2 regions of the Clostridium tanneri genome follow, and region 2 is predicted to be linked to the other one. Evidence: a T-box and tRNA genes for the amino acid it is inferred to sense, from the RefSeq annotation. Region 2 holds a T-box; the other holds one or more tRNA genes.
The links. A T-box is a leader RNA that pairs with one kind of tRNA and senses whether it is charged. The one in region 2 lies ahead of proS (proline--tRNA ligase), so its partner is inferred to be a tRNA-Pro.
Positions count from the first base shown of each region.

Region 1 (6,971 bases), on a different contig from region 2:
GTATAACATTAAAGAAACAAATAAAACAGCACCTCATTTTAAATTAGGTGCTGTCTATATAAGTATTGGTATGTATTACTAATACTAAAATTTTCTTTCAAATATTTCTATCTTTTTTTCATCTTTGAAGTCTTCTATAGATTCAATTCCTATATCACTTAGAATTTTATTCATACAGTCGCTATCTACAGATACCTTAATAGAGGAGTTATCAGCTAAGTGATCTACATGCTCTTTACCTTTTTCACGAGGTAAAATAGCTTTAGGACCACCAACACAGCCGCCTATACAGCCCATTCCTTCAATAAAATTAGCATCTATATCTCCATTTTTAGCTTTTTCAAGTATTGCTCTACATTCTTTTACACCATTTGCTTGAACTGTTCTTATAAGTTGATACTTTTCAGGAAATAGTCTTTCTACTGCTTCAGTTACAGCGGTAGATACACCACCGGTACGAGCATAAAGCCTTCCACCCCTTGAAGCATATTCTGTAGAAGAATCTTCATCTAGCTCTGCAGGATTAATATTTAATGATTCAAATATATCTTTTACCTCTGCAAAAGTAAGAACAAAATCTATATCGCCTAAAAGATCTTTTTCCTTAGCTTCTGCTTTTTTAGCAACACAAGGTCCAATAAATACAACTTTACAGTCGGGATTTAACTCTTTCATTACTCTTCCCGATGCAATCATTGGGGATACAGAAGGTGAAACATATCTTACTAAGTCATTATATACTCTCTTAAGCATACCTACCCACATAGGACAGCAACAGGAGGTTATCATTAGGTCTTCACGTTTCTTTACAAAGTGGTCGAATTCTACTGCTTCTTTTAAAGTAAGCATATCTGCAAAAAATGCTACTTCTATCATATCTGTAAAGCCTATTTTTTTAAAAGCGGCTCTTAGTTGATCAATAGTAATCATATCTCCAAATTGACCAATAATGGCTGGAGCAACTGCAGCTATTACAGGGTGACCACCTTTAAGCAGTTCTAGTAGTGGTATAAATTCTACTCTATCCAGTATTCCCCCTGTTGGGCATGCCTCTACGCAAAAACCGCAGTCTGTACATTTGTCATTATCAATTACACTTGTATTCTTTTCAGTATCTATAAAAATTGCATTAAAGGGACAGGATTTTTGGCACATGGTCTCACCATTTACATCCACACAATCCATAGAACAATGCTTGATTTTGTTTACTATTTTGTGATTAGTTTCATATGAGCTTATTGCTTCTTTCAGTTCTTCTACAAAGTTGTCACTATAAGTTATACCTGTTCCGCAAAGGGAGGATATAACTCTACTGAGAGATTCCTTATCCACAGATTCCTGTGAAAGAATTTCTTTTACCTTTTCTTCAAAATTACCTTCATAATAAGCATTTACTATACTCTTAAACAAATCGCTATATTTTGCCTTCATCTTAACACTCCTCTTAACGTTCCTCGGAAGATTTAGAGTAAAATGGTATTTTGTACTATGCCGCTGTTAAATATAAGTTGCCCTAAAATTAAAATTTAATTCGGATAATCTTGGATATGGTTATGTTAAAATTATATGAAAAAAGGACAAGATAATCTTGTCCTTTTGGTCGGGGTGACAGGGATTGAACCTGCGACCTCATGGTCCCAAACCACGCGCGCTCCCATCTGCGCCACACCCCGTTACAATTTAATTATATGTAATATAATGGGATAAGTCAAGTGTTAATTATATTTTTGTGTGAAATTTTAAAATATAATATATAAAGCTGACAGCAATAAAACCTTAAGGTGTCAGCTTTATATAGACATAAAATTATTCTTTAGCCTTGTCATCCCCGGCTCCTTTAGTAGGCACTGTAGATATAAGAAAACCTACCAGTATAGATACTAATGCAGGGGCTATTATATTTATATAGGCTATAAACCAGGTTCTATAGAGTATAAGAGCAGTAAGACCAGTTATAGCTATTGTAACTAGAAAGACATAAATTATAAATTTAGCAAAAGAACTAAAAAATTTCTCATAAAGTCTGTGTCTTGTAGGACCACTTATTATTTTTCTAAAGAAAAAGTATGAAACTAAGATTAGAACTATATCTACAGCAGCAGATATTAAAAAGTTTCTCATAGTAAAACACCTCCAACAGGTTATCAATTATATTATTGCCATGTTGGAGGATTTTACACATATTTATATTTTTTAATTATCTTGGTCTAGATACATTTCACCTATTTTATAGACATCTCCTGCACCTACAGTTAAGACTATGTCTCCAGCCTCTACGTTTTTACGTAAGTGAGATACGATTTCATCAAAGTTATCAAAGTTACAGCATTTTACTTCTCTTTGTTTTATTTTGTCTGCTAACATACTAGAACTTACTACTCCAGTATCTTTCTCTCTTGCAGCATATATATCTGCAAGAATAACTTCGTCTGCATCATCAAAAGCTTCAACGAACTCATCAAATAGATTTAGAGTTCTTGAATATGTGTGAGGTTGAAACACGCAAAACATCTTTTTGTGAGGATAGTTTTTAGCTGCACTTAATGTAGCTTTTATTTCTGTTGGGTGATGTGCATAATCATCTATAACTGTAACATTATTTTTTGTACCTTTTATTTCAAATCTTCTGTGGGTACCATTAAAACTTTCCAGTCCCTTAACAATGTTGTTTTTAGGAATATCTAAGCTAAGAGCAGTGCATATACTTGCTAAAGCATTTAGAACATTATGTTTACCAGGAACATTTAGTTGCACAGATAAAATTCTCTCACTTTCCTTATATGCATCAAAATAAGCACATCCATTTTCATTAAACACTATATTTTTAGCTCTTATTTCTCCAGCATCTATTCCATAGGTTAGTGTGTTGCATTTAGCATGAGATACAATATTATTTACTCTCATATCATCAGCATAACCTATTAGGTATCCATTTGTAGGGATAAGTTTAGAAAAGTTTGCAAAGGCATTTTCAATATCATTTATATCCTTATAATAATCTAGATGGTCTGCATCAATATTTAGTATCACACCTATATAAGGGAAAAACTTTAAGAAGGAGCCTTTATATTCACAAGCTTCAGTTATAAAGTAATCACTATTACCTGGACGTACATTACCATTTATAATATCTAATTGTCCTCCAACAAGTATTGTAGGATCTAGTTCTGCATTCAAACATATATGAGACACCATAGAAGTAGTAGTAGTTTTTCCATGAGTCCCTGAAATCGCTACATTATATTTGTGACCCTTCATTATATATCCTAAAAATTCTGCTCTTGTTATAGTTGGAACATTTAATTCCTTTGCCCTTAAAAGTTCAGGGTTATCTTCGGATATTGCAGCAGTATATACTACTAAGTCGATATCTTCAGTTATATTATCTCCTGATTGACCTATATTAATTTGAGCGCCATTTTGTTTTAAGGTATCTGTTATGGCAGAAGCTTTCATATCAGAGCCAGATACTTTGAAGTTTTGTTCTAATAGAATTTCAGCTAATCCGCTCATACTAATTCCACCTATTCCTATAAAGTGGATTTTCTTGTTTCTATCTTTTATAAAATCAAATGACAATAAAATCATCTCCCTGTATTAATCAAATTTATCTCATTTAATAATTATATACAAAAATGAATCAAAAAAACACATTTACATAATTTTATTTTAGTATCTTAATCTTGTAATCTACTAATTATTAATAATTAAGTATTGATTATGTATTGGTTTTATCATAGAATATGAATAATAACATATAGTTTTAGAAAGAATATTCGTAAATTTAATATAGATAGGTGATGTAATGGAGAAATTTAGTAGAAATCAAAGAGTGGCAACTATAACAAAGATTTTAATAGAAAATCCTAATAAGGTGATAAATCTTAATAATTTTACAGATATGTTCAATGCTGCAAAATCTACCATAAGCGAAGATTTAGTTGTAATCAAGGATATTTTGATGAAACTTTCCATGGGGAGAGTGGAAACTATATCAGGTGCCGCTGGTGGAGTAAAATATATATGTGGATTATCTGGAGAAAAAATTAAGGAATTTGCTGAAAGACTATGTATTATTTTGAAAAATAGAGAAAGAATAATACCAGGGAATTTTCTATACATGACAGATATAATGTTTAACCCTCAAATAATTCATACAGCTGGGGTAATATTAGCATCAGCCTTCAATGATAAAAATGTAGACTATGTGGTTACTGTTGAAACAAAGGGGATTCCGTTAGCCTATGAAGTAGCAAAGATGTTAGGTGTACAGCTCGTAGTGGTTAGGAGAGAAACAAAAGTTACAGAAGGTTCTACACTAAGTATAAATTATGTATCCGGTTCTACTGGTAGGATTCAAACTATGTCTTTATCTAAAAAAGCTATGAATAAGGGAAGCAAGTGCATATTCATAGATGACTTCATGAAAGCGGGAGGAACCGCTATGGGCATAATAGATCTTTTAAAGGAGTTTGAAAGTGAGCTTTTAGGAATTGGAGTACTGATAGATAATGTAGAAACTCCTAAAAAGTTAGTTGAGGACTATGTGTCAATTGTAGACTTCAAGGGTATTGACGAAAAGGGAGAAGCGCTATTATTTCCTTCAGAAATGTTCAAATAATAAAATTTTCAAAAAATTTATTGTTTTTTTGAAAAGCAAGAAGGAAAAATATAAAATTTAGAGAATATTATATACATAAGCATCTTGGAGGTGGATTTTATATGCAAATTACAGACGTTAGAGTTAGAAAGATTGCCGCAGAAGGCAAGATGAAAGCTATAGTTTCAGTAACCTTTGATAATGAATTCGTAGTTCACGATATAAAGGTTATAGAAGGTCAAAATGGGCTTTTTATAGCAATGCCAAGTAGAAAAACTCCAGACGGAGAATTTAAAGACATTGCACATCCAATCAACACTCAAACAAGAGAAAAGATACAACAAGCAATTTTAGAAGAATATGAAAAAGTAAAAAATGAAGAAACTGTTTCTGATGACAGAGTAGAAGAAGAATAATAAAAAGGAGTAAAATTACTCCTTTTTATTATTTTTAGATTATTAACAGTGAAATATATCAATTTATGAAATTCCTTATAAAAATTAACTATAAGGTTGAAAATACTTTTTATATAAAATATAATATTAAGGGATGTTTTTATAAAATAAGATAGAAAAATGTAAGTTTATGACCATAAAGAGGTGTTATAATGTATAATTGTGCTATAATATTAGCAGCTGGTGAAGGAAAAAGGATGAAATCGTCTACGCCTAAGGTACTTCACAAAGTATGTGGAAAAGAAATGGTTAACGTAGTAATAGATGTTATTAAAAATGCAGGAATAAAGGACATAAATGTAGTTGTTGGAAGAGGAGCAGATAAGGTAAAGGAAGCTACTGAGGTAAATGGAGTATTTTATGCTCTACAGGATAAGCAGCTAGGAACTGGGCATGCAGTTATGTGTGCAAGGGAGTTTCTAACAGGTAAACAAGGTACGGTAGCGATTTTTACAGGAGATGCTCCTTTAATAACAAAGGAAACAATAGAAAAGCTTACTCTTTTTCATAGAGAAGGTATGTATAAGGCTACCTTATTGACTTCTATAGTAGACAATCCTTCAGGATATGGAAGAGTAATAAGAGGAAATAATGAAGATGTAGTAAAGATCGTTGAGCATAAAGACTGTACAGAACAGGAACTTAAGATAAATGAAATAAATTCAGGTATGTACTGTTTTGATATAGAACATCTGTTAAAAAGCCTAGACAGACTAGATAATAATAATGCTCAAGGAGAATACTATTTGACAGATGTTATAGGAATTTTAAAGAGCGACGGAGAGAAGATTGGAGCATTGCCAATACCTTTTGAGGAAACAATGGGTGTAAACTCTAGAGCTCAACTTGCAGATGCAGAAAAGGTTATGAGAAAGAGAATAAATTTAAAACATATGGAAAATGGAGTTACATTAATAGACCCTGATAACACCTATATTGATATAGATGTTGAGATTGGTAATGATACTATAATTTATCCTGGAAATGTGATCTCAGGAAAAACCATTATCGAAGAGGGTTGTACTATATATCCTAATTCCAGAATAGAGAATAGTCTTATAGGAAAAGGTGTTAATATTCAAAACTCTGTCATATTACAGAGTAAGGTAGGAGAAGGCACCTCAGTAGGACCGTTTGCCTACATAAGACCAGAGAGTGTTATTGGTAAATCTGCTAGAATTGGAGATTTTGTTGAGATTAAAAAGTCCGTTATAGGAGATAAGACTAAGGTTTCTCATTTAACTTACATTGGAGATGCAGAGGTTGGAAGTGGATGCAACTTCGGTTGTGGTACTGTTGTTGTTAACTATGATGGAAAGAAAAAGCATAAAACTATAATTGGAGATAATGCATTTATAGGATGTAATGTAAACTTAGTTGCTCCAGTTAAGATTAATAATGACACATACATTGCAGCAGGCTCAACTATATTAGAAGAAGTGCCAGAAGGTGCCTTGGCCATTGCAAGAGCAAAACAGGTAAACAAAGAAGGTTGGGTAGAAAAAAAAGGATTAAAGAAATAAAATTTTAGGAGGATTACATAATGATAACCCATGGTAAAAACATTAAAATTTTTGCAGGTAATTCACACCCAGATTTAGCTAAGGATATTGCAGATATGTTAGGATTATCCGTAGGAGATGCAAATGTATGCACGTTTAGTGACGGTGAGATATCTGTAAATATTAATGAAACAGTAAGAGGAACAGATGTATTCGTAATTCAGTCAACTAATCACCCTGTAAATGACAACTTGATGGAATTACTAATAATGATTGATGCCTTTAAAAGAGCATCTGCTGGAAGAATAACAGCAGTAATGCCTTACTATGGATATGCAAGACAAGACAGAAAAGCAAAGGCAAGAGATCCAATTACAGCAAAGCTTGTTGCTGATATACTAACAGCAGCTGGTG
Region 1 is NZ_JARUJP010000011.1:83,426-90,396, forward strand. It holds gene P8V03_RS10910 ([Fe-Fe] hydrogenase large subunit C-terminal domain-containing protein) at 85-1,431, opposite strand; tRNA gene P8V03_RS10915 (tRNA-Pro) at 1,598-1,673, opposite strand; gene P8V03_RS10920 (hypothetical protein) at 1,807-2,121, opposite strand; gene murC (UDP-N-acetylmuramate--L-alanine ligase) at 2,194-3,579, opposite strand; gene purR (pur operon repressor) at 3,806-4,621, shown strand; gene spoVG (septation regulator SpoVG) at 4,723-5,016, shown strand; gene glmU (bifunctional UDP-N-acetylglucosamine diphosphorylase/glucosamine-1-phosphate N-acetyltransferase GlmU) at 5,208-6,578, shown strand; gene P8V03_RS10945 (ribose-phosphate diphosphokinase) at 6,599-6,971, shown strand, end outside.
Region 1: it has a tRNA-Pro gene. The T-box ahead of proS (proline--tRNA ligase) is inferred to sense a tRNA for this amino acid. The anticodon was not compared.

Region 2 (6,971 bases):
CTTTCCTAAAATTATAGGAGACAACAGTGTAGTCGTAGAGACAGATAAAAAGTGGACTTATTTTGTAATAAATCAAATATTAGTTAATGCAATAAAGTATTCCAAAGAAGTTAAAAAGGAAAATAAATATATAAGCTTTGAGATTAAAGAAAAGGAATCAAAAGTAGTTTTATCCGTTACTGATGAAGGAATTGGTATACCTAAAGAGGATTTAGGAAGAGTATTTCAGGCTTTTTTTACAGGTAAGAATGGTAGAAAGACTTCAGAGTCTACTGGTGTGGGGATGTATTTATCTAAAAGAATATGTGATAAACTTGGGCATGAATTAATAGTAGAATCTAAAGAAGGACAATGGACTAAGTTTTCTATAGTATTCTATAAACAAAAAAATTTATTTAGGCTTTAATCTTTCAACATTGTAAGATTAAAATGTCATTTGTAAGAGAAATCGATACATGGATTTCTCTATTTTTTTTATAATGTATTTATAGATAATAAACATTAGAGAGGAATGATGATGATGCCAGTATTAGAGGCTAAAAATATAACAAAAATATATGGAGATAACAGAGGTACAATGCAAGTTAAAGCTCTTGATAAATTTAGTATTAGTATAGAAGAAGGAGAGTTCGTAGGAGTAATGGGACCTTCAGGAAGTGGAAAAACTACTCTTTTAAATATCTTAGCAACTATAGATACACCATCCACTGGTGAACTGTTAATAAGTGAAATAAATCCAGCAAAACTAAGGGAAAAAGAAGTTGCTTTCTTTAGAAGGAAGCAACTAGGATTTATATTTCAGGATTTTAACCTTTTAGATTCTCTATCCATAGAAGAAAATATAATACTTCCACTGGTGTTAGATAAGGTAGGAGTAAAGGAGATAGAGAAAAGAGTACAGGATATTGCAGAAGTTTTAAATATAAAAGATATCCTTCTAAAAAGGCCTTATGAGGTATCAGGTGGACAGCAGCAAAGGGCAGCTTGTGCTAGGGCTTTAATTCACAATCCTTCTATAATTTTGGCTGATGAACCTACAGGAAATCTGGACTCTAAGGCTTCACAGGATGTGATGGAAGCTTTAAGAAACTTGAACGAACAAAAGAAAGCTACTATCATGATGGTCACTCATGATCCTTTTACAGCAAGTTTTTGTCAGAGGATTGTTATGATTAAGGATGGAAAATATTTTTTAGAGATAGTGAATGGGGGTAAACGACAGGTTTTCTTTAAGGAAATTATAGACTCACTTTCACTAATAGGAGGTAGAACAACTGATAACTATTCTATACAGGGCGGGAATATAGGAGGGAATTATAATGACCTTAAGTAATATTGTATTTAAGAATATTAAAGGGAATTTAAATAAATATGTAATGTATTATTTAAGCAATACTCTAGTAGTAATGATATTTTTTATTTTTGCTAATTTTATATCCAATCCCCAAGTGGAAAGTGTGGATATCATGGGAAGCATGGGAGCTATGGCATCACAAACTATGTTTTTATGCGAGGTCGTAATAGTTATATTTACTATGGTATTTACAATGTACTCAATTTCAAGTTTTCTAAAATCCAGAGAAAAGGAATTTGGACTTCTTTCAATGTTTGGACTAACAAAGGGTCAGATAAGAAGTTATGTAATGCTAGAAAATGTTATTGTATCTACTGCAGCGATAGTTACAGGCCTTCTTTTAGGAATAATCTTTTCTAAACTATTTTTTATGACAATCACTGTCCTTTTAGCATTAGATATAGAAATACCCCTTATAATATCTACTAAAGCCCTCATTATAACACTAATAGTCTTTATCATATTATTTCAAGGTATTAGTTTTATAGTGAGCTATAAAATAAAAAGCAACAATATAATTGAGCTATTAAAAGGAGATAGACTGCCTAAACCTGTACCTAAATTCTCTAAATTTAAAGCTATATTTTCTATAATACTTATTGCTGCAGGCTATATTTTGGCTGCATATTCTGGTGCAGCTATAGTGTTAACTATGTTACCTATTTTAATCTTAGTTATTATAGGAACCTATCTTCTATACTCTCAGTTTACTGTATTTTTTACTAATAAACTTAAGGTTAACAAGGCGATTTATTATAAAGGAATAAACATTATAACCTTATCTCAAATTATATATAAATTAAGGGATAATGCTAACATTCTTTTTATTGCATCTATTCTTAGTGCTGTTACCTTAACGGCTTCTGTAAGTGTATATTCTATACAAAAAAACATTATAGGGAGCATAGAGCAGAACTTTCCACAAGACTTTAATATAGTTGAAAGGGGATTAAACTCTCATAGTGTAATATCACCTGAAGAAATAGAAAAAACAATAAAAGCTTATGGTCATGAAATAGAATATAAAAATAGAATTATGCTAATAGAAGCTGCAAATAAAGAAAGAGAAACTTCAAGTGTAACTAATAATAAAAGAGATTTTTATATAATGTCTAACTCAGACTATAATTTGATGGCCTCCCAGTTAAGAAAAAAACAAATATGGCTACAAAATGGAGAAGTGTTAATACACACCTATGATATTACAGGAAGAATGGGAAGTAAATACTTTATTGATGATAGTGAATATTTGACTCTAACTACTAACAGTGAAGAATTAAAGTTAAAGATAAAGAATGAAATAAGTGGGGGAATAATAAACGACGATAACAAGAACACCAATACTGCTGTGGTGAATGATGAGGTTTTTAATAAAATTGTTACAAAGGTTCCTAATGAAAAGAAGTTGGTTTACTACGGATATAACATAAAAGATTGGATGAATGCTTCTGAGGCAGTAAAGGAGATAGAAAAAATGTTTCCAGATAACAGTAAAAATTCTTTTACAGAAAGAGTGGCAAAATATTTACCTATTATAAGAAGTATGTCGCTTTTGTTATTTATTGGAACCTTCATATCTATACTATTCTTTATTTCAACTAGCAGCATACTATATTTTAAAATTTACAGTGAGATACAAAATGATAGACATGAATTTATGTCTTTAAGGAAAATGGGGATATCCAATGACGAAATAAAAAGAGTAGTAGGCACTCAAAGCGCAATCATGTTTCTGCTGCCTTTTGTAGTGGCATTAAGCCATTCTATATTTGCAATAAAATCATTAAGTAACTTGTTAGGAGATAATTTGTCAGGATATTTTATAGTAATATCATTAATTTATCTTGCTCTACAGTTATTATATTTTGTATTTGCAAGGACTATTTATAATAACCAAGTAAATGCTTGGGTTAGATAATAAACTTAAGAAAATGAGAGGATAATAATATGAAAGATTGGATTACACAACTAATGGAGAACTTCGGTTACTTTGGTACATTTCTTTTAATAGCCTTAGAAAATGTTTTTCCGCCGATTCCTTCAGAAGTCATTCTTACCTTTGGAGGATTTATGACTACACGGACAGAAATGACAATTCTAGGGGTAGTAGCATATGCAACAGCCGGGTCTACTGCTGGTGCTGTTATCCTTTATGGAATAGGACGCCTGCTTAACATTGATAGATTAGAAAAGATAATAGGTCGATGGGGACATATACTACGAGTAAGAATTGAAGATGTTCATAAAGCAAATAACTGGTTTAATCGTTACGGTTATCTTACTATTTTCTTCTGTAGAATGATTCCTTTGATCCGAAGTTTGATTTCAATCCCAGCTGGTATATCTAATATGAAATTTAGAGTATTTTTACCGCTAACAATAGCGGGAACGCTAATATGGAATATCATGTTAGTTTGGGCCGGAGCTTCACTTGGAGAGTCCTGGGAGGAAGTTTTGAGATTTATGGATATATACTCTAATATCACATACACTGGTATCGGATTATCTACCATTGTTTTTGCTACGATATGGATTTCAAAAAGAAGACAAAAAATTAAGGTGAAACAATAGAGTACTGGCTACAAGAGTATGAAAAAAGAGGATTAAGATAAAAATTCAAATATTTACTAACTTATAGCCTTGACAATTAAGTTTTTATATTTTATTATATAAAATAAGTTTAAAAAGTAAAAATATTATAAATACAAAGAAGAGGATTAGTAAAAATTTTTAGCTTTTCAAAGAGAGGGAATGTAAGGTGAGAGTTTCCTAAAAGTTTGATTTTGAACCTGCCTCGGAGTTCTGTACTGAAGTAGTAGTAGGATACAGCGGATAATTACCGTTAAGAATTAAGAGTGAATATATTTAAACTATGAATATATTAATCAGGGTGGTACCGCCGATTTAGCTTCGGTCCCTTTTAGGGATTAGGGGCTTTTTTTATTGCTAAAAATTATAAAAAGTGTCAAAAATGTTAATGTCAAGTACATAAGTTTATTAGGAGGATTAGAAATGGAAAAAGAAAAGAAACTGGTAGAACAGATAACACCTAGGGATGTAGACTTTGCACAGTGGTATACTGATATCGTTAAAAAAGCAGAGTTAGCTGACTACTCAAGTATTAAGGGATGTATGATTATTCGTCCTAATGGATATGCAATTTGGGAAAACATACAAAAATATGTAGATACAAAACTCAAAGAGTATGGACACGAAAATGTTTCTATGCCAATGTTTATACCAGAAAATTTATTGCAAAAAGAAAAAGACCACGTTGAAGGATTTGCACCTGAAGTTGCATGGGTAACTCATGGTGGAGATGATGAATTAGCGGAAAGATTATGTGTTCGTCCAACATCAGAAACACTATTCTGTGAACACTATGCTAAGATCGTGCAATCTTATAAGGATTTACCAAAGTTATATAACCAATGGTGCTCAGTAGTAAGATGGGAAAAGACAACTAGACCTTTCTTAAGAACAACAGAATTCTTATGGCAAGAGGGACACACAATTCATGAAACAAAGAATGAAGCTGAAGGCCATGCACTTAAAATATTAAATATGTATTCTAGATTATGTGAAGACATGTTAGCAATGCCAGTAGTTATGGGTAAAAAGACTGAAAAAGAGAAGTTTGCTGGTGCAGATGATACTTACACAATAGAAAGCTTAATGTACGATGGAAAAGCACTACAAGCAGGTACTTCACACTACCTTGGTCAAAACTTCTCAAAGGCATTTGATATAAAATTCTCAGACAGAAACGGAAAGTTAGAATATCCACATTATACTACATGGGCAGTAACCACAAGATTAATTGGTGCAATAATAATGGTTCATGGTGATGACAGTGGTTTTAAATTACCACCAAGAATTGCACCAACTCAAGTAATAATTATTCCTGTTGCACAACATAAAGAAGGAGTACTTGAAAAGGCAGCAGAGTTAAAAGAAAGATTAGCTAAGGTTGCAAGAGTGAAACTTGATGACAGTGATAAGATGCCAGGTTGGAAGTTTAGTGAATATGAAATGAAAGGTATTCCACTAAGAATAGAAATCGGTCCAAAAGATATAGAAAAAAATCAGGCAGTATTAGTAAGAAGAGACAATAGAGAAAAAATAATGGTTTCATTAGATGAGCTTGAAACAAAAGTTCAAGAGTTGCTAGACGCTATTCACAACTCAATGTTAGAAGAAGCTACAAGAAGAAGAGATGAAAAAACTTATGTAGCAACTACTATGGAAGAGTTTAAGGATACTATTGAAAATAAACCAGGTTTCATTAAAGCAATGTGGTGTGGAGATAGAAATTGTGAGGATAGCATCAGAGAGAAAACAGGAGCAACATCTAGATGTATGCCATTTGATCAAGAGCATGTTTCAGATAAATGTATTTGCTGTGGAAAAGAAGCTAAGCAATTAGTTTACTGGGGAAGAGCATATTAAAATCCAAACGTCATAGTTTTTACTATGGCGTATTTTCTGAGAAAATAAAACTTTTATATAGTAAAAAGCTAGGGGGTAGTTTTATGGAACTAAATGAAAGAATTGAGGAGCTAAGAGAAGAAATAATAAAATCTACACAGGACCTTGTAAAGATAAAAAGTGTTGAAGAGGAAGCAAAGGAAGGAAAGCCTTTTGGAGAAGGTGTTGCTAAGACCTTAGATAGAGCCCTAGAAATATCTGCTGAACTTGGATTTAAAACAGTAAATATGGATGGCTATGTAGGTTATGCGGAATATGGTGAAGGTGAGGACTATGTTGCAGTATTAGCTCATCTTGATGTAGTGCCAGAAGGAGATGGATGGATTCACCCGCCTTATGGGGCTGAAATTCATGACGGAAAAATGTACGGAAGAGGAACTATGGATGACAAGGGACCTATCATGTCTGCTCTATATGGCTTAAAAGCTATTAAAGATTTAAAACTTCCACTTTCAAAGAAGGTAAGAATAATATTCGGTACTGACGAAGAGACTGGTTCAGAAGATATTGCATATTATTTACAAAGAGAAAAGGCACCTATAGCAGGCTTTACACCAGACGCAGAGTATCCAATAATTTATGCAGAAAAAGGTTTGACAGTTTTTGATATAGTAAAGGATTTAAACAACAGAGAAAACAGTGATGTTAGAATAAAATATGTTAAAGGTGGAACTAGGGCAAATGTAGTTCCTGATTACTGTGAGGCAGCAATAGAGGCTAAAAATGCTTCTGAAATTATTAAATTAGCAGAAAGTTTTGCAGTAAGTAGTGGATATGATATAAAAGCGGAAATTAAGGATGATCTAGTAATAGTAAAATCTGTAGGTGTGTCTGCTCACGGCAGTGTTCCTGAGATAGGAAAAAATGCTATAATGCAAATGTTTAAGCTTTTAGAAGAACTTCCATTAGGAGATAATGATACAGCTGCTTTTATAAAGTTTTTAAATACATATATAGGAATGGAAGTAAACGGAGAATCCTTTGGAATAGGTCTTGAGGATAAAGAATCTGGCAAACTTACATTTAATGTAGGCACAGTAGATATGAATGACAAGAAGGTTACCATGGCTCTTAACTTAAGATATCCTGTTACATTTAAATTTGAGGACATGATAAATCCATTTAATGA
Region 2 is NZ_JARUJP010000002.1:85,672-92,642, reverse strand. It holds gene P8V03_RS02695 (sensor histidine kinase) at 1-406, shown strand, start outside; gene P8V03_RS02690 (ABC transporter ATP-binding protein) at 521-1,333, shown strand; gene P8V03_RS02685 (ABC transporter permease) at 1,320-3,272, shown strand; gene P8V03_RS02680 (DedA family protein) at 3,302-3,925, shown strand; T-box leader at 4,053-4,276, shown strand; gene proS (proline--tRNA ligase) at 4,367-5,803, shown strand; gene pepV (dipeptidase PepV) at 5,887-6,971, shown strand, end outside.